One region of the Microbacterium sp. NPDC055521 genome, then DNA from elsewhere that is predicted to be linked to it. Evidence: predicted binding sites of a transcription regulator. Region 1 holds the regulator's gene; each other region holds the start of a gene.
What was found. The regulator LexA, encoded in region 1, represses DNA repair genes until DNA is damaged. The targets are predictions, from matches to a motif close to TCGAACANNTGTTCGA.

Region 1 (4,933 bases):
TGTCGATGTCGCTGCGTCCCGTGCCGTCGAGGTCGATGACGACCTCGACGGTCGACTCGGAGGTGCTGCGGGTTCGGCGGGCGGTGCGGGTGGTCATGCGGGCGATCCAATCGACGCGAGGGCTTCCAGGAATGCGGTGGTCTCGGCTTCGGTGCCGGCGGAGACACGCAGGTGATGCGGGATTCCGACGTCGCGGATGAGCACTCCGCGGTCGTACAGTGCACGCCAGAGGGCCTGCGGGTCGTCGACTCCGCCGAACAGCACGAAGTTCGACCACGAGGCGTGCGGCCGGTATCCGAGGGCCTCGAGCGTGGCCGAGATGCGCTCACGCTGCTCGACGATCTCGTCGACCATCTGCAGCATGGTCGACGAGTTGCGCAGCGCCGCAACGGCTGCGGCCTGCGTGAGAGCACTGAGGTGGTAGGGAAGGCGCACGAGCCGCAGCGCATCGATGAACGCCGGGTCGGCGGCCAGATAGCCCACCCGGGCGCCGGCGAAGGCGAAGGCCTTGCTCATCGTGCGCGAGACGGCGAGCCGCGGCCGGCCGGCCAGCAGGCTCAGCGCCGAGGGGGCGTCGTGCGGGGCGAACTCCTGGTAGGCCTCATCGACGATCACGACGCCGCGCGTCGCGTCGTAGACGGCCTCGATGACGTCGAGTCCCAGCGGGGTGCCGGTGGGGTTGTTCGGGGTGCACAGGATGACGACGTCGGGGTCTGCCTCGGCGACCTGCCGCGCGGCATCATCGGGGTCGAGCGTGAAGTCGTCGTGCCGGGCGCCCGCGAGCCACTGCGCGCCCGTGCCCTGCGTGATCAGCGGGTACATCGAGTAGGTGGGCGCGAACCCGAAGGCGGTGCGGCCCGGGCCGGCGAACGCCTGCATGATGTGCTGCAGCACCTCGTTCGAGCCGTTGCCCGCCCAGATCTGCTCGGCCGTCAGCCCGTGACCGAGGTACGCGGCGAACGCCTCTCGCAGCTGCGTGAACTCACGGTCGGGGTAGCGGTTGACGTCGCGCAGCGCGAGGGCGATGTCGTCGAGGATGTCGCTGGCGACCTCGTCGGGAACCCGATGCGTGTTCTCGTTGACGTTCAGAGCGACCGGGAGCGGCGCCTGCGGGGCACCGTACGGCGTGAGCCCGCGCAGGTCGGCGCGGAGGGGCAGCTCATCGAGGGATGTCACATGCTCCATCGTAGGCCGCGCATCGCGCGCGCCGCCGCGGATGACGGCGCGCTCACCCGGAGTAGGCCGTCGGGATCGCGATCGACGTGCCTACCTGGATCATGCCGGTGGTGAGGTCGTTGAGACGCTTGATGTCGTCGATGACGTCGCGCGGATCGGAGGCGGGTGCTGCCTCGGCTGCGATAGACCACAGCGTGTCACCGGGCAGAACCGTCACGGTCTCGAAGGCGACCGGCTCACTCTCACCGGACGCGACAGCCGAGCCGCCGGCCAGAAGGGAGACGGCGATGCCTGCGATGACCGGTGCGGCGGCGAGGGCGGCGAGCAGACGACGACCGCGCGCCGTGAGGCGCAGCCGGGTCGAGACAGAACGCCGTGCAGCGGCCGTGACCGTGAAGGTCTCGGGGGCCTGGATGCTGGTGGTGCTCATGTGATGCTCCTCTTCGCTCTCCTCCGCCCTTCGGGCGGAAGGGGTGCAGCTTTCGCATCCGGCATCCGGCCGGGGATGCCGGATGCGAAGCTACGTTCCGAATGTATCTTCGATATCGAACATCTGTCAAGAATTCTTCGAATACCGTGCCGTCACTTCTGCGACACGCTCGAACAGATCTTCCGTTATCCGGGCGAACTCGGATACGGTTTCGATGAAGTCAGCCCACCATGGGCCACCGACATTCGAACCGGATCCCCGCGACGACGCGGATCCGACCGTGTGAGGGTATGAAGGAGCATCCATGAGCGACACCCCCGAGACCGCAGCCGAGGCTCCCCGCACGCGACGCCGCAAGAGCCTGAGCCCCAAGCAGATGGCGATCCTCGAGGTGATCCAGACCTCGATCGCCCGCCACGGCTACCCGCCGAGCATGCGCGAGATCGGCGACGCGGTGGGGCTGAAGTCGCTCTCGAGCGTCACTCACCAGCTCGGGCAGCTCGAGCTGAGCGGCTACCTGCGCCGCGACCCGGGCAAGACCCGCGCGATGGAGGTGCTGATCGACCTTCCCGGCAGCGGTACCGAGAACCCCGCCGACACCGCCCCGTCCGTAGGGGACGCCGCGCTGGTGCCCCTCGTCGGCCAGATCGCCGCGGGAGTGCCGATCACGGCCGACCAGCAGGTGGAGGAGATCTTCCCGCTGCCGAGGCAGCTGGTGGGCAAGGGCGATCTGTTCATGCTGAAAGTCAACGGCGAGTCGATGATCGACGCGGCGATCTGCGACGGCGACTGGGTCGTCGTGCGCACGCAGAACAATGCCGAGAACGGCGAGATCGTCGCCGCCATGATCGATGGGGAGGCGACGGTGAAGACCTTCCGCCGGCGAGACGGGCACACCTGGCTGCTGCCCCGCAACTCGGCGTTCGAGCCCATCCTCGGCGACGAGGCGGTCGTGCTCGGCAAGGTCGTCGCGGTGCTCCGCTCGGTCTGATCGCGCGCCTGCGACGGAGAGAGGCGCCGCTTCCCGGTCGGGAAGGGGCGCCTCTCTTGCTGGACGGGCGTCAGACGGCGACCGCGACGTCCTCACGGACGCGCCGGGTGGCCTCGACGATGTTGCGCAGCGACTCGACGGTCTCCTCGTAGGCGCGGGTCTTCAGACCGCAGTCGGGGTTCACCCACAGCTGCCGCAGCGGCAGCTCGTCGACGGCGCGGCGCAGCAGAGCCTCGATCTCGTCGACGCTGGGCACCCGCGGCGAGTGGATGTCGTACACGCCGGGGCCGACCCCGTGATCGAAGCCGAAGCGCGCGATGTCGGCGACGACCTCCATGCGGCTGCGCGCGGCCTCGATCGAGGTCACATCGGCGTCGAGGGCGCGGATCGCATCGATCACCACGCCGAACTCCGAGTAGCAGAGGTGCGTGTGGATCTGCGTCGCCGCAGCGGCACCGGCGGTCGCGAGGCGGAACGAGCGCACCGACCAGTCGAGGTAGTCGGCCTGATCCGCCGCCTTCAGCGGCAGCAGCTCGCGCAGCGCCGGCTCGTCGACCTGGATGATCGCGATACCGGCGGCCTCGAGGTCGGTGATCTCGTCTCGCAGGGCGAGGGCGACCTGATCGGCGGTCTCGCCGAGCGGCTGGTCGTCGCGTACGAACGACCACGCGAGAATCGTCACGGGACCGGTGAGCATGCCCTTGACCGGCTTCGCGCTGAGCGACTGGGCGTACGCGGCCCACGAGACGGTGATCGGCGCCGGGCGCGACACGTCTCCCCAGAGGATCGAGGGCCGGGTGGCGCGCGAGCCGTAGGACTGCACCCAGCCGTGCTGGGTGACGGCGAACCCGTCGAGGTGCTCGGCGAAGTACTGCACCATGTCGTTGCGCTCGGGCTCGCCGTGCACGAGCACGTCGAGGCCGAGCTCCTCCTGCAGGGCGACGACCTGGTCGATCTCGCGGCGCAGGAAGTCGTCGTAGTCGTCGGCGGGCAGCTCGCCGCGCAGGAACTGGGCGCGGGCCCTGCGGATGTCGCCGGTCTGCGGGAACGAGCCGATCGTCGTCAGGGGCAGTGCGGGCAGGTTCAGCGCCCGCTGCGCGCTCTCGCGCTCGGCATACGAGACGCGCGAGAACTCCGCCTCGGCGACCTCGTGCCCGCGCACCGCCCCGTCGCGCACGCCGGGGGCGGCATGCCGGTCGGCGAGGGCTGCGGATGCCGCATCCAGCGCGTCGGCGATGGCCTCCCGGCCCCGGCCCAGCCCCCGCGCGAGGGTGACGACCTGGCCGACCTTCTGGTCGGCGAAGGCGAGCCACGAGACCAGACGCGGATCGAGTGCCGTCTCGTCGTCGACGTCGTGCGGCACGTGCAGCAGCGAGGTCGAGGTGGATGCCGACACCGCGGCCGCGCCGAGCGCGCGCAGCGACTCGAGCTTCGCGAACGCCGCGTCGAGGTCGCCGCGCCAGATGTTGTGTCCGTCGACCACGCCGCCGACGAGGGTCTTCCCTTCGAGCGTGGGCAGTGCGGCGGGCACCTCGCCGCGGACGAGGTCGACGCCGATCGCCTCGACGGGCGCGGCGGCCAGCACGTCGAGCGTCGCGCCGAGCGCGGCGTACGGGGCTGCCACGAAGATCTGCGGGCGCGCGCTCGCGCCGCCGAGCACCGCGAGGGCGCGGGCTGCGGCATCCGCCAGGGTCGCGGTGTCGACCGGCAGCGACTCGCTGACCAGCGCCGGCTCGTCGAGCTGCACCCACTGGGCGCCGCCTGCCTTCAGCTTGGCCAGCAGCTCGGCGTAGACCGGCAGCAGGTCATCGAGTCGGCTGAGCGGCTCGAAGCCCTCCGGTGCGTCATCCGACGCCTTCGCCAGGGCGAGCAGGGTGACCGGTCCGACGATCACCGGGCGGGTGACGTACCCGGCGGCCGCAGCCTCGGCGACCTGCTGCACGAGATGCTCGCTGGCGAGGGAGAAGGCCGTCTCGGGGCCGATCTCCGGCACGAGGTAGTGGTAGTTCGAGTTGAACCACTTGGTCATCTCGAGCGGTGCGCGCTCGCCCTCGCCGCGGGCGACCGTGAAGTACGCATCCAGTCCGATGGTGCCGTCGGCATCGCGAAGATCGTCGAAGCGGGTCGGGATGGCGCCGACGGTGACCGCGGCGTCGAGCACCTGGTCGTAGAACGAGAACGACTCGGGGATCGACGAGTCATCGCGGCCGAGGCCGAGCTCGGCGAGACGGGCGCGCGTCGTCGCACGCAGCTCGGCGGCGGTGCGCTCGAGCTCGGCCTGGTCGGCGCGGCCGGCCCAGAATGCCTCGACGGCCTTCTTCAGCTCGCGACGGCGG
Region 2 (4,933 bases), on a different contig from region 1:
ATGAGTTCGAGCAGGGTCGATTTGCCCGCGCCGCTCTCGCCGATGATGCCGAAGATCTCGCCGGTCCGGACGCTGAGGGTCACATCGTCGAGTGCCGGGCGCTCGTCGGTGGCGGCGCGAAACCGCTTGGTGACGTGGCGGAACTCCACGATCGCAGGCAGGTCGGTGACCATCGTGTCTTTCAGGTGGTGTGGTGGCGGGCCGGTTGTCTGGGCCCAAGGCAGGCCGAGCGGCCTTTTCTGTACGTGATCCAAATTATAGTTGCGCCATGAGCCTCAGGTACCGGACGGAAGCGATCAACGGCGACGATGGAACGGGCACGGCCCGCGTGACGGGCGGCTTGGAGGTCGCGGTCGCGTCGCCCCTGGCGCCGGATCCCGACCCGGATGCCTCGAACCCCGAGCAGCTGCTGGCGCTGGCGTGGTCGACGTGCTTGAACGCGACGGCGCAGGCGCTGGTGAAGCGCGAGCGCCGCACGGCGGTTCGTATCGAGGTCGAGCTGCATGACGCGTCTGACGGCCCGGGGTACGAGTTCCACGTCGACACGTATCTGTCGGCGGAGGGGCTGACGCTGGATGAGACGGCGGATCTGCTGGCCCGTGCGCATGCGCGCTGCCCGGTGTCGAAACTGCTGCACGGGGCGAGGACCGTGCAGGTGCACGCGGAGAAGTTCGCCGGCTGAGGATCGCCGGCCGGATGCAGGTGTGCCCGGTGCGCCCCGGTTCGCCCCGGTTCGGTTGAGCGTTCGCGTTGCGAGGCGCGTGAGGCGTCCGGAGATGCGCGTGAGTCAGGTGCACCGGAGTGGGACGGGGCGAGGGGTCGCATGCGCGTGCCGCGGTGAGCGCATCGCGCGCATGAACAGGTCCCGGGCCGGAGCGCGGCGTCCGCGCTCTGTCGCACGTGGTCAGGCGATTGCGGGTGTGAAGCGTCGGAGTGGTGGGTCGATGCCGGCCCACGCGGCGGTGAGGGCGGCGCGTGTCCTGAGAGGAACGGGTGCTCTGCGGCCGGGTGGGTGCAGGACGAAGTCGTCGGTGCCGTGGCGAGTGATGCGCCATCCGCCGTGATGCAGCTGCATGTGATGGTGGCGGCAGAGCAGGATGCCGCGGTCGATGTCGGTGCGGCCGCCATCGCGTGCCCATTCGTCGATGTGGTGCGCTTCGCCGTAGGAGGCGGGGCGGTCGCAGCCGGTCCAGCGGCAGCCGCCGTCGCGGATGGCGAGGGCGATGCGCTGCGGGGGTGTGAACAGGCGGTGATCTCGCCCGACGTCGAGCGGGTTGCCGGCGGTGTCGACGGTGACCTGTCGGGTGCCGGTGTCGCAGATACGCTGGTCGACGGCGGCGGCGGGGAGGGGATGGCCGTAATCTTCGGTGCGGGCGGAGACGGTGGTGCCGGTGGGATCGATCATCTGCACGATGCGCACCCCGGCTTGTCGGGTGCCGAACACGGTGTGCGGGTCGGCGAGCGCTCCGGCGCGCAGCAGGTCGAGGAGCAGGTCATAGCCGAGCTGGTCGTTCGTGCGGGTGTCGGCGGTGAGGTCGGCCGCGTGTCGAGCCTCAGCGGAATCCACGAACCGTGGTCCGCCGCGCCTGGGGCGCAGGGCCGCGTCGCGGATGGTGCGGATCCACGCGGCACCGTCGTCGTCGAACCTGATCCGGCCGTGCTGGATCCCGTCCCCGTCGGTCCAGGTCTGAAACGCGCGCCGCTCGTATCGCTCCGCGAATCGGCGCTCGGCGCCCTCGGGGTCGAGCTGGTCGCGGATCGCCCGGGCTTGGATGCGAAGTTCTTCGACGGTGCGGTGCGCGGCGTCGGCGATGAGGTGCTCTGCTGCTGCTGTCCAGGCGGTGTGCGTGTCGTCGGAGTCGTCGGTCGGCTGGCTGAGGCCGCGCTGGATCGCATCCTGCTGCGCCGGGGAGAGACGCCCGTCCAGCAACGCCGTCGACAGCGGCGCATGCCACGGCATCCGCGGCAGGTCACCACCGGCGCCGCAGGCCTGCTCGCCAGCCCCCGGCGCGGCACCCTCGGCACTTGCATCCGCATCCGCAGCGGGGACGTCGCTGTCGAGGACGGACTGGCCCAGCCGCACCTGACGCTGCGCGTCGGCATGACTGCTTCCGGTGAGCTCCTGCACGAGCGCTGCAGGAGAGCGGTGACCGCGGGACTGCGCCAACCCGTCCTGCCCCGCCTCGCGCGTGGACCGGGCGGCGACGACGCCCGCGCCGACGATCCCGATCCGCTCCGCCGAGCGCACCAGCGCCGCCGCCGCGCCCAGCGCCTCGACCAGCTTCTCGCTCGGGAACGACGACATCCGCGCGGACAGCTCCTGCACCTGCGCATCCGCGCCGAACAGGTCGCGCAGAACCGCCACCTGAGCGTCGATGTCGGTGAAGAGGGCCATGAGTCGATTGTGCGAGGGACCACCGACATTCGAACAAGGATACGAACGCGAATCGCGTCCAGAAGATCACAACACGATGACGAACGACGCTGCTCTCCGAGCCAGGAGAGCGCCAGCACAGGGTGACGGCGGCTACGTTGTGCGCATGGAAGACGAGCGCGCGGTGCGCCGGCAGCTGCTCAGACGGTCGTGCGTCTCGATCTGCTGGACGGCCGTCGCGCTGGGCATGGTCGGCTGGGTGATCATCGTCCTCGAGCTGTTCAGCTCCGGGCTGCGGCTGGCACTCACCGGGCAGGGGATGGAGCAGCAAGCGGCGGACACGATACGCGCGGCAGCTCTGGTGATCACGCTGGTGTGCAGCACGACGACCGTCGCCGCCGCGATCACACGCCGCTGGGTGCTGTTGCCGCTCTCTCTGCTGCTTGTGGGGCTGGGGGTCGTGCTGCTGGCCGGCGAGATCAACACGACGTGAGCGCACCGCCTCCGACACCGGCCGCGCGGCCGCAGGACGGCGGCGTCAGTGCGCCGCGATCACCTCGAGCACGGCGGCGCCGTAGGCATCCCGCTTCTTCTCGCCGATGCCGCTGATCCCACCCAGACCTGACACGGTCGTCGGCCGATGCTCGGCGAGCGCGCGCAGGGTCGCATCGCCGAACACGATGTACGCGGGAACGCCCTGCTCGCGAGCGGTCGCCGCGCGCCAGGCGCGCAGCGCCTCGAAGAGGCCGCGATCGCCGGCATCCAGCGAGGCGGATGCCGGCGCCTTGCGCGCACGAGTCGAACCGCCGACGCGACCGATGGTGTCTCTGCGCAGCGGCACGGCGGTCTCGCCGCGCAGCACTCCGGCCGCCGCATCCCCTGGCGCGAGGGTGCCGTACTCGCCCTGCGCGACGAGGATGCCCCTCGCCAGCAGCTGACGCACGATGCTGCGCCAGTCCTGGTCGGACAGATCGGCGCCGATGCCGTAGGTGGCGACCTGCTCGTGGCGCATCTTGCGGATGCGGTCGTTCGAGGCTCCGCGCAGGATGTCGATCAGGTGCCCGGCGCCGAACGCCTGGTTGCGCTCGCGCTTGAGGCGCACGATGGTCGACAGCAGCTTCTGCGCGGGGATCAGTCCGTCGAACGTGTCGGGCTGCTCGAGGCAGGTGTCGCAGTTGCCGCACGCGTCGCTGTCCTGTCCGAAGTAGCGCAGCAGGTTCTGCCGCCGGCAGGCGACGGTCTCGCACAGCGCGAGCATGGCGTCGAGATGCTGCCCCATGCGCATCTTGAAGGTGCGATCGCCGGGGCTCTGGTCGATCATCCGGCGCTGCTGCACGACGTCGCCCAGCCCGTACGCCATCCACGCGACCGACGGCTCGCCGTCGCGCCCGGCACGACCGGTCTCCTGGTAGTACCCCTCGACCGACTTCGGCAGGTCGATGTGCGCGACGAAGCGCACATCCGGCTTGTCGATTCCCATGCCGAAGGCGATCGTCGCGACCATGACGACTCCGTCCTCGCGCAGGAAGCGGGCCTGGTTCGCCGCGCGCACCTCAGCGGGAAGGCCGGCGTGGTAGGGAAGCGCGTCGAATCCCTTGGATGCCAGATGCTCGGCCGTCTGCTCGACCGACTTGCGGCTGAGGGCGTAGACGATTCCCGCGGCACCCTCGGGCTGGGACCTGATGAACTCGACGAGCTGCCGCCGCACCTCGACCTTGGGCACGATGCGGTACTGGATGTTCGGGCGATCGAAGCTCGCGACGAAGTGCTCGGCCCGGCCGAGACCGAGGCGCTCGCTGAGCTCCTGGTGCGTCGCGCGCGTCGCGGTGGCGGTGAGCGCCATGCGCGGCACTCCGGGGAACCGCTCGGCGAGGTCGCCGAGGGCGAGGTAGTCGGGTCGGAAGTCGTGACCCCACTGCGACACGCAGTGCGCCTCGTCGATGGCGATCACGCTGAGCGTGCCGCGCTGCAGCAGCTGCGTGGTCTGCGCCGACGACAGCCGCTCGGGCGCGACGTAGATCAGATCGAGCTCGCCGGCGAGGTACGCGCGCTCGACCTCGCGGCGCTCGTCAGGCGCCTGCGTAGAGTTCAGATACGCCGCCCGCACCCCGTTCGCGCGCAGCGCGTCGACCTGGTCGTGCATGAGCGCGATGAGCGGGCTGATCACGAGTCCGGTGCCCTCGCGCACGAGCGCCGGCACCTGATAGGTGATCGATTTGCCGCCGCCGGTGGGCATGAGCACGACGGCGTCTCCCCCGCCGACGACGTGCTCGACGATCGCGGCCTGATCGCCGCGGAACGCGTCGTACCCGAAGACCGTGCGCAGCGCCTCGATCGGCGTCGGGAACTTCGACGGCGCGATTCCGGATGCCAGGGCGCGTCCGCCTGTCGCGGCCGGCGTCATCGGACCCGAGCCCCAGTCGAGCGGCGGCTCCCAGCCGTCTTCCGGTGGCACCCAGTCGAGCTCTTCGGGCGGGAGGTCGTCATAGGGGTCGTCGGGGTAGGGCACGTCGTCATACCTCCCCTTGACAGGCTCAGGGACCCCATTCGATCGACGCA
Region 3 (4,933 bases), on a different contig from region 1:
CGCGCCGGTCGCGCCGACGTACGGCATCGACTACTTCATCGCGACGGTGATCCTCGCCGGGGTGTTCCAGGTGATCCTCGGGGTGCTGGGGGTGGCGAAGCTGATGCGGTTCATCCCGCGCAGCGTGATGGTCGGGTTCGTGAACTCGCTGGCGATCTTCGTGTTCAGCTCGCAGTTCCCGCAGCTCATCGACGTGCCGTGGCTGGTGTATCCGCTGGTCGCGCTGGGAATCGCGGTGATGATCATCATGCCCAGGATCACGAAAGTGATCCCCGCGCCGCTCGTCTCGGTCGTGATCGTGACGGGCGTGGTGCTCGCCTTCGCGATCGCGGTGCCGACCGTGGGCGATCAGGGCGAGCTGCCGCGCAGCCTGCCGTCGCTGTTCATCCCGAACGTGCCGCTGACGTGGGAGACGTTCACGATCATCGCGCCGTACGCGCTCGCCGTCGCGCTGGTCGGGCTGATGGAGTCGCTGCTCACCGCGAAGCTGGTCGACGAGATCACCGACACCCACTCCCGCAAGGGTCGCGAGGCGTGGGCGCAGGGAGTGGCGAACATCCTGTCGGGCGCCTTCGGCGGCATGGGCGGCTGCGCGGTGATCGGCCAGACGATGATCAACGTGAAGGAGTCGGGGGCCCGCACACGCATCTCGACGTTCTGCGCCGGAATCTTCCTGTTCCTGCTCGTGGTCGTGTTCGGCGACTTCGTCGCGACGATCCCGATGGCGGCGCTGGTCGCGGTGATGATCATGGTCGCGATCGGCGCCTTCGACTGGCACAGCGTGCGCCCGTCGACCCTGAAGCGGATGCCGAAGAGCGAGACCTTCGTGATGGTCTCGACCGTGGTGCTCGTGCTGCTGACCCACAACCTCGCGGTCGGCGTCGTGGGCGGGGTGCTGGTCGCGTCGGTGCTGTTCGTGCGGCGGGTGGCGCATCTGGTCGATGTCACCCGCGTGGTCTCGGATGGCGTGGCTACCTACACCGTGACCGGCGAGCTGTTCTTCGCCTCGAGCAACGACCTGACGACGCTGTTCTCGTACTCTTCCGATCCCGTCCGGGTCGTCATCGACCTGTCGGGATCGCACGTGTGGGATGCCTCGACCGTCGCGGCGCTGGATGCCATCGAGACGAAGTACGCGGCGTACGGGAAGTCGGTGGAGATCGTGGGGATGAACGACGCGAGCGGGGTGTTTCACGGGCGCTTGAGCGGCGGGTTCGAGTAGGGAAGAACTCACGCCTGCACGAACGCCACCGCCCGCACCGGCGCGCCGTCGCCCTGCAACGCCTGGCCCCTCCTGACGCGCTGAGCGTACCGAAGTACCCCTAGCCCCACATGGGCCAGGCGCCACGCCTAGCGGATGCGCCGCGACCGCGCGGACGATCACCGACGCGCAGGATTAGGCTGCGATGTCGAAGCGCGCTCTCCCACCCCGGCGAGGCGTGCGAGCGGGGTCGACGTGCGGCGGCGGCACGAACCACACGGTGTTGCCGCGGCCGGGTGGGTCGATGCGGATGTCCCACCCGTTGTCGTGGATGCGATGATGGCAGGTCTCGCAGAGCAAGACCCCGTTCGCGAGATCAGTGGGCCCGGCGTCGCGTTGCCACCATCGGATGTGATGCGCCTTGGCCATGCCGGGCGGCAGTCCGCACATGGCGCATCCGCCGTCGCGTTCGGCGAGAGCGAGTCGCTGCGCCGGGGTGAACAATCGTCGCCGGCGCCCCCAGTCGAGCACTTCACTGTCTCCGCCGAGCACGCACGGGATGATCCCGCCGTCGGCAGCCATCCGGCGAGCCGCGCTGACGCTGATCGGCTGATCGATCCCGTCGATCGTCGCCGAGCCGGTCCCCGCCTGAAGATCCTGCAAAGTCATCCGCACCACCACGGTCGCGCCTGCAAGCGCGGGCGCCTGTGTCGTGCAGCCGAGCATGTGCGATCCGAACAGGCTCAGGGCGTCGGCCTGCAGCATCGGGACGGTGCGGCGATCGGCATCCGGCGCATCGGGATCCGGTGCGTCCTGTCGAGCCGCGAATGCGGCGGTGACGTATCCGCGGATCGCGGTGATCACCGGGGCGGCACTCTCGGGATCGAGCAGCGCGTTCAGGTGCACCATCCCGTCACGCTCGAACATCGTCAGTGAGCGCTTGGCGCGCTGCTCTTCCGCGCGCGGCTCCACTCCGTCCGGGTCCAGCCACGCCTCGGCACGGACGATCAGCTTGCGCACGTCGTCCAAAGACAGCCCGACCGCGGCCTCGGTGAGGATCCGCTCGCCCTCGCTCGTCCGCTCAGGCCCTGCAGCGATACGGCACCGATCGAGCAGGCTGATGATGAGCCCGGCCACCTGCGAACTGACTGCACCGTCAGACAGGGCTTCCCGCACCAGCGGATAGCGCGCGGGAAGCCGATCACCGAGCAGATCCGCCCGCGGAGCCGTCGCCTCCCCAACCTTGATGAGTCGAATCGCATCCCCCGTCGAGACGCCGGTGGTCGCGGCGATGAGTTTCGCCGGCGTGCGGTACCCCTGCTGCTTGGCCAGGCTGCCTGCTCCGAGCTCAGGACGCGACTCGCGAGAGATCCCCGCGGCGACGTCGGCGTGCACGGCATCCAATCGACGCTTCACCATCCCGATAGCGCTGTCGATGGCGATCAACTGGGTCAGATCCGTGGCATCTTCCGCATCGCCCCACGATCGATCGAGCGACGACATCGCTTCGATCAACGGCGTGAGCTTCGACATGCATCAATAGTACTTGTGTTCGATCAAGAGATCAAGCATTTACCGAAACTTTGTTCGAATATCTGCGAGCCGCTCTCGTCGGGCGCGGTGCTCAAGAGTCCCCGCACCCAACGCTCAGCCACGCTGCAAGGCGAGACGCGCCGCCGCCCGGATGTGCGGCGTCACGAGGCCGAAGGCACCGCGAGCCGACAGCGCGAGCAGTCCGTCGGTGAGCTCGCGAAGCACCCGATCCGCTTCGCCCCGGGCGAACCCCGCGCGGGAACGGCCAGAGTCGTACCAGTCGCCGTACTCGTCGTAGCTTCTCGTCTTGCGCGCCGCGTGCGCCTGCTCGAGGTATCCGGCGAGCTCGTCATACGACGCGGCGGATCCATCGGCGAGTGCGAGCAGAGCCGCGGCGCGAGAGAAGCGGCTCGTGTCGTACGAGTACGAGTACGTTCGCGCCCCGTCCGCGATCGCGCTGACGACCCGCGGGAAGGCCTTGACCGGATCGGCCATCAGCTGCTTCCCGAGTGCGGTGACCACGACCCGTCCTTTCAGCCGCCGGATGAGCCCCGCACGCCGCGCGAACGAGCTGAGCAGATCCGCCGCAGCATCGGCATCCCACTCGACGCCGGCGACGACCCCGTCGACGACGCTGGTCGGCAGCCACCCACTGGTGGCGTCCTGGTCGGTGCCGTCGGGCCCGACCGCGTCGATCAGGGCGCGCAGCGCGTGGGTCGCCTGTCGCACCGCATCGATGTCCAGCTGGTTGGCGTCGAGCAGCTCGGTGGCGTTCAGATGAGCTCGAAGGGCGAGCCGCCGAACCGGGGTCAGCGGTGCGAGCAGATCAGCGGCGAGCGAGCCGACGGAGATATCGTCGGGAATAGTTCGCAGGGCCTCCGCGCGGACGAACGGCAAGACGATGCCGAAGCGACGGACAAGCTCGCGGTTGGCCTGATCCAGATCCAGCGGCTGCGCGCTCGTCTGCCAGTCCTTGGAGGGCCGCAGCGAACTGTCGATGCCGGCACCCACGATCGACACACTCGCGTCTCCCACCTGCGGGTCGGGCGCGCGATCAACGGTGATGTCGACATCGTACGGAAACGACGGCACCCGCACCGCCGCCTCCGCCAGCGCGGTTGGCTTGTCGAAGAAGTCGTCATCCGCGTAGCGCACGGGACGGGCCGCGAACGGTATCTGCCATTCGTCTCGAACCACCCAGTTCTCGCCGCAGTAGACGTCCGGGTGGCGATACCTGAGTGCTTCGATGTCGTCATCACACGCTTCGACGCCGATGCTGAGCAGGTAGGCGTCCCACAGCCATGTCTCAGGCGAGTGCTTCGGAAGCTCGATCGTCCTGTCCCACTCCGGGCGACCCGCAACCGACACATCGATGCGCACGGCCGACGGAACGAACAGGTGCTCGCGATAGTTCATGCAGGCGACGATAGGCATCCGCTCCGACGCTCACCGCGCCGCATCCCGGGACCTGTGGAACACCTCTCAGAACCAGCCATTGTGCAGAAAGACTGGCCTCGATGCGAAAGCCGTCAGCGCGCCTGATATCCGGCGTGCAGCGCCTCGCGGTTCGGTCGCGCCCCCTGCTCCAGACGGCGGAAGAGCCATACCGGGTCGATCTGCAGGAAGTAGCGGAACAGGATCGTCACCGACTTCTGCGTCACCCGGCGGTCGTCGATGAGCAGCTGCACGCCGTGATCGACCGACCATACCGCGGCGGTCGCCCCGTCGACCTTCACGACCCACGACCATCCGGGCGCTCGCACATCCGGCGACACCTGCTCGATGACGGCGCTGAGACGCATGCCCCGCCGCACGCGCACCACCGCAGCGTGCGAGACGACATCGTCGCCCGCGGCGACACTCTCACGATCGACATGCACCTCGACAGATGAACCGAACACGACCGCGAGCCTAATTCGCGGCGGGCGCGCGCCATCGGATCAGTGGGACCCTCGGCTAACCGGCCCGCCTCTCGGCCACGGTGGCCTGGCCCACCGCGTCGTTCGGGTCGAGCCTCAGCCCGATGTCGACCAGCACGATGCGCCCGCACAGCCGCGGTCCTTCGCCACGGGTGAGACCGGCCTTGACCGCGCCGAACGTCACCGTCGTCGTCGCGGCGAGGACGACCTCGTCGGCCGCGCCGGTGTCGGCGTCGAGTCCGCTGGGCAGGTCGACGGCGACGACCACGGCGGATGCCGA
Region 4 (4,933 bases), on a different contig from region 1:
CGTGCAGCCGATCGCCCGCAGCGTCGGTCTGTTCACCACGCAGATCTACGGCGGGGTGCCGCAGGCGCGCCAGGTGGGTGCACTGAACAAGGGCGTCGACATCATCATCGGCACCCCGGGACGCATCGAAGACCTCATCGAGCAGCGCAAGCTCGACCTGTCCGAGGTGCGCATCGCGGTGCTCGACGAGGCCGACCACATGGCCGAGCTCGGCTTCGCCGAGCCGGTGCAGCGCATCCTGCGCAAGACCGGCACCGCCCTCGACGACGGAGCCACCAGCCAGAAGCTGCTGTTCTCTGCCACCCTCGACCGCGAGGTCGCTGCGATCGTCGACGAGTTCCTCGTCGATCCGGCGGTGTACGAGGTCGCCGGTGAGGATCAGGATTCCAGCACCATCGATCACCGCGTGCTCGTCATCGAGCACCGCGACAAGGCCGACGTGCTCACCTCGCTCGTCGACCGTGACGGGCAGACGCTCGTCTTCGCGCGTACCCGCGCCTACGCCGAGATGCTCGCCGAGCAGTTCGAAGACGCCGGCATCGCCGCCGTCTCGCTGCACGGTGACCTGAACCAGGCCAAGCGCACACGCAACCTGCAGAAGCTCACTGCCGGCAAGGTGCAGGTGCTCGTCGCCACGGATGTCGCCGCCCGCGGTATCCACGTCGACGACATCGACCTCGTCGTGCAGGCCGACGCTCCCGACGAGTACAAGACCTACCTGCACCGCTCCGGTCGCACCGGTCGTGCCGGCCGCTCCGGTCGCGTGGTCACGCTGATCACCCGTCAGCGCCGTCGCCGTATGGAGGACCTGCTCGGTCGCGCCGAGATCGACGCGCCGTTCGACCAGGCCGCCCCCGGTGACGACGTGATCGAGGAAATCGCGGGCCGGATGCCGACCGAGGCCGAGCTCACCGCCTGACCGCGGTCAGAGCGTGCGGAAGCCGCCGGATTCGAGGCCTCGCGCCCGAATCCGGCGGCTTCTCTGTCTGATCGTCGGAGTCACGGCGCCGCCCACCGCTCGTCGACCCGGGCTGCGAGCAGAACCTGACCGTGGGGTCAGTCCGCCTGAAAGCTCAACCGCACCAGCACGGCGAGGGTGTCGTCGTCGACGCGGAACTCCGGGTCGCCCATGTATTCGCGGTACTCCCGGCCGTGCCAGAAGCTCTCGTGCCCGGCTCGCCATTCGTCGACGCTGACATAGCCCTCACCCTCGCCGAGAGCGTGCGCAAGCTCGACGTCCGCGAGACGGACGACGCGCACTTCCTCGACAGTCTCGATGCCGACGGGGATTCCCGCGGAGTCGATCACCGCCGCCCGGTCGCCGACGGCGGGCATCGGTTCGTCGTCGATCTCGAGCTCACGCAGCAAGAAGGTCGTCGTGGTCTTCTCGCCGGCGATGATCGCCCCCACCAGCAGGTCGCGCAGCGGCCCCGGGAATGCGTACTCGGAGACGGGCAGGTCCTCAGGCGTCGACATCCGCTCAGCCTATGCGCCGAGCGACGGCGCCGATTTGCCCGTCAGAACAGCATGTCGGCGGCGGCGGCGGCGGCGGAGGTGGTGGTCGTCCGGACGGATGCCGGTGCCGGGCGCTGCCGCATCCGTCGGCCGCGCATGCTGTCGTTCTCCTCTTCGGAGCGGGCGTCGAGCCCGTGCACTCGCATGAGCGGGCGGATGCGCTTCGCCAGCCACTGACGGTAGGCCTTGGGCGCCTCGACCGAGACGCCGGGGTAGAGCCCGCGGTACGACGACAGCAGCTCCGGATGCTCGCGCTCGAGCCACTGGAAGAACCACGGCTTCACACCGGGGCGCAGGTGCAGCGAGCCGTAGACGACATGATCGGCGCCGGACTGCTTGATGCGCCGAAGGGCACCGTCGATCGCCGCGAGCGAATCCGTGAGGTGCGGCAGCACCGGCATCAGGAAGACCCCGACGCGGAAACCCGCATCGCTGAGCGTGCGCACCGTGTCGAGGCGCGCCTGAGTGCTGGGGGTGCCGGGCTCGATCGCGTGCTGCAGGTCGTCGTCGTACATGGCGATCGACATCTGGATATCGATCGGCACGCGCTTCGCCGCCTCGACGAGCAGGGGGATGTCGCGGCGGATCAGTGTGCCCTTGGTGAGGATCGACATCGGCGTGCCCGAGTCGGCGAGAGCCTGCACGATGCCGGGCATGAGCCGGTACCGACCCTCCGCCCGCTGATACGGGTCGGTGTTCGTGCCGAGTGCGACGGTCTCGTGCTTCCAGGTCCCGCGTCGCAGCTCGCGCTGCAGCACCTCGACGACGTTCGTCTTGACGACGATCTGCGAATCGAAGTCCGCACCTCCGTCGAGGCCCAGATACTCGTGCGTCCCCCGAGCGAAGCAGTATGAACACGCGTGACTGCATCCACGGTACGGGTTCACGGTCCACGCGAACGGCATGCGCGAGGCGCCGGGCACGGCGTTCAGCGCCGACTTCGCGAGCACCTCGTGAAAGGTCATCCCGGCGAACTCGGGTGTGGTCACCGAGCGCACGATGCCGGTGCGGCTCTCCATGCCGGGGAGCGCGTCGGCGTCGACCTCGCCCACCGCCTGACCTTGCCACCTCATGCTCTCGAGTAGAACATATGAACGAATACAAAGCAAGGCGATGTGCTGGAGTCTCGTAGACCACGGTGCTGTCTCTTGTCGCGCTTGACGACACGGATGTGGGTGTGAGAACGTTTACACCAACAGTGGGAACGTTTGCAGCGCACTCAAAGGAGAGTTGATGGCCCGGGTTACGATCACGCAGGTCGCCGCACGCGCGGGCGTCTCGGTCGCGTCCGCGTCGAGAGCCCTGAACGGACGGGTCGCCAGTGCGGAGACGATCGCGAAGGTGCGGCGTGCGGCCGCCGAGCTGGGCTATATCGCCGACGCCACGGCGCAGTCCCTGAAGCGCGGACGCACGTTCCAGCTCGCCTACGCCGTGGCCGATATCGGCAACCCCGTGTACGTCGAGATGATGACCGCGATCCAGCGGGCCGTCTCGGCGTCCGGGTACCGACTCATCCTCTCGTCGACGGGCGACGCCGCCTCGTCGGTTGACGTCGTCCGCGACCTCAGCCGCGGATACGTCGACGGCCTGATCATCTCCCCCCTCCGAGTCACAGATGATCTGCTCGACGCACTGACCGCAGTGCCGGTGCCCGTCGTGGTGCTGGGTCGGGTGCCCGGCGACGGCGGGTTCGACACGGTGCGCGCCGACTCGCTCACCGCGATGCGGCAGGTCGTCGACCATGTGGTCGGGCGCTCCCTTCGCGACCTGGCCTTCATCAACGGTCCCGAGGACACCACGCCCGGCGCCTTCCGACGCGACGGCTTCGCGGGGGCGATAGCCGCTCACCCCGGGGTGCGCGCGCGCAGCGTGGTCGCCGCGGACTTCACGATCGCGGCAGGGTACGACGCCGCCATCCCGCTGCTACGCAGCGATGACCGCCCGCAGGCCGTCGTCGCCGCGAACGACCTCATCGGGGTGGGGGTGCTGCGCGCCGCCGAGGACCTCGGCCTCTCCGTGCCCGGCGACCTCGCCGTCACCGGCATCGACGACACCGAGCTCGCTGCGGTCGTGCGCCCCGGCCTCACCAGCGTCGACATGGGGGCGGCCGAACGTGGACGGGTCGCGGCCGAGCTGCTCCTCGCCCGCATCGCCGACGGTTCCCGCCCGACGCAGACCGTCGCTGTCGCCCCGCGACTGGTCGTGCGCGGATCCACGCGGCCGGCGGCGGCACAGCCCGGTGTCCCGCTCGCACCGATCGACCTGGGGAGGACCGCCGGATGACCAACACCACCGCGAAGAGGCGCTCGCAGAATCAGCCGAAGGTGCGTCAGATCGGCGCGCGCACCCGGGCGCAGCGCAAAGAGGCGATCGCCCTGGTCGTCCCCGCACTGCTGCCGATCATCGTCTTCTCCGTGATCCCGCTGGTCAGCGGTGTGGTGATCGGATTCACCGACGCCACCCTGAAGCGCAACGCCGAGATCAACTTCAACGGACTGCAGAACTACATCGACCTGGCCGACAACCAGCGGTTCTGGAACTCGTTCGGCATCGGCCTCGTCTGGTCGGCATCGGTCGCCGTGCTGACGCTGGTGTGCGCGATGTGCCTCGCCCTGCTGCTCAACAGCAACCTGCGGCTGAAGGGGCTCACCCGTGTGCTCGCCCTGATCCCGTGGGCGATGCCGCCGGTCGTGATCGCGATCGTGTGGCGCATGATCTACAACCCCAACTCCGGTCCGCTGAACGGCGTGCTCGGCTGGTTCGGCCTGCCTGGCGTGAACTGGCTCGGAGACTTCTCGACCGCACTGCCCGCCGTTATCGTAGTGGGCGTCTGGTCGGGCATCCCGCAGACGACGGTGCTGCTGCTGGCCGGGATGCAGGCGATCTCGGCCGAGCAGCATGAGGCCGCCGCGGTCGACGGCGCAGGCGTGTTCCGCCGCTTCTGGCACGTCACCTTGCCGGCGCTGCGTCCGGTGATCTTCGCCGTCACCTCGCTCGACTTCATCTGGCAGTTCAACTCGTTCGGCCTGATCTACGTGCTCACCGAGGGCGGTCCGGGCGGTCAGACCATGATCCCGCCGCTGTTCACGTACCTCGAAGCCTTCCGCAACCGCGAGATCGGTGCGGCGTCCGCGATGGGCAACGTGCTCGTGGTCGCGATCCTCGTCATCCTCTCGCTGTACCTCATCAATCAGTTCCGTCAGAACAAGGGGGCGCGCGCATGAACACCAGACGCCCCTGGTACGCCACCGTGCTGATGTACGCCGCGCTGGCCTTCTTCCTCGCCTTCCTGGGCTTCCCGCTGGTCTGGCTGCTGTCGGCGTCGTTCAAGTCGTCGCAGGAGCTGAACTCGCTCGCGGTGAACCTCATCCCCGCGCAGTGGGACTTCTCGAACTACTCGGCGGCGCTTGAGCGGCAG

Region 2: a site for LexA is predicted at 2,425-2,440, ahead of ACWGSM_RS08455 (HNH endonuclease signature motif containing protein). Genes of this name have one in related genera too.
Region 3: a site for LexA is predicted at 2,777-2,792, ahead of ACWGSM_RS03890 (DUF222 domain-containing protein). Genes of this name have one in related genera too.
Region 4: a site for LexA is predicted at 2,598-2,613, ahead of ACWGSM_RS12180 (Rv2578c family radical SAM protein). Genes of this name have one in related genera too.

What each region holds. Positions count from the first base shown of each region.
Region 1 is NZ_JBSHJX010000012.1:35,133-40,065, forward strand. Features, by position in the region: gene hisB (imidazoleglycerol-phosphate dehydratase HisB) at 1-97, opposite strand, end outside; gene ACWGSM_RS11590 (histidinol-phosphate transaminase) at 94-1,185, opposite strand; gene ACWGSM_RS11595 (LysM peptidoglycan-binding domain-containing protein) at 1,229-1,606, opposite strand; gene lexA (transcriptional repressor LexA) at 1,911-2,597, shown strand; gene metE (5-methyltetrahydropteroyltriglutamate--homocysteine S-methyltransferase) at 2,668-4,933, opposite strand, start outside.
Region 2 is NZ_JBSHJX010000006.1:176,924-181,856, forward strand. Features, by position in the region: gene ACWGSM_RS08445 (methionine ABC transporter ATP-binding protein) at 1-173, opposite strand, end outside; gene ACWGSM_RS08450 (OsmC family protein) at 269-682, shown strand; gene ACWGSM_RS08455 (HNH endonuclease signature motif containing protein) at 905-2,395, opposite strand; gene ACWGSM_RS08460 (hypothetical protein) at 2,541-2,867, shown strand; gene recQ (DNA helicase RecQ) at 2,913-4,933, opposite strand, start outside.
Region 3 is NZ_JBSHJX010000003.1:67,370-72,302, forward strand. Features, by position in the region: gene ACWGSM_RS03885 (SulP family inorganic anion transporter) at 1-1,222, shown strand, start outside; gene ACWGSM_RS03890 (DUF222 domain-containing protein) at 1,397-2,734, opposite strand; gene ACWGSM_RS03895 (hypothetical protein) at 2,849-4,150, opposite strand; gene ACWGSM_RS03900 (hypothetical protein) at 4,264-4,635, opposite strand; gene ACWGSM_RS03905 (NAD(P)H-hydrate epimerase) at 4,691-4,933, opposite strand, start outside.
Region 4 is NZ_JBSHJX010000013.1:66,795-71,727, forward strand. Features, by position in the region: gene ACWGSM_RS12170 (DEAD/DEAH box helicase) at 1-919, shown strand, start outside; gene ACWGSM_RS12175 (ASCH domain-containing protein) at 1,057-1,476, opposite strand; gene ACWGSM_RS12180 (Rv2578c family radical SAM protein) at 1,518-2,588, opposite strand; gene ACWGSM_RS12185 (LacI family DNA-binding transcriptional regulator) at 2,749-3,798, shown strand; gene ACWGSM_RS12190 (carbohydrate ABC transporter permease) at 3,795-4,739, shown strand; gene ACWGSM_RS12195 (carbohydrate ABC transporter permease) at 4,736-4,933, shown strand, end outside.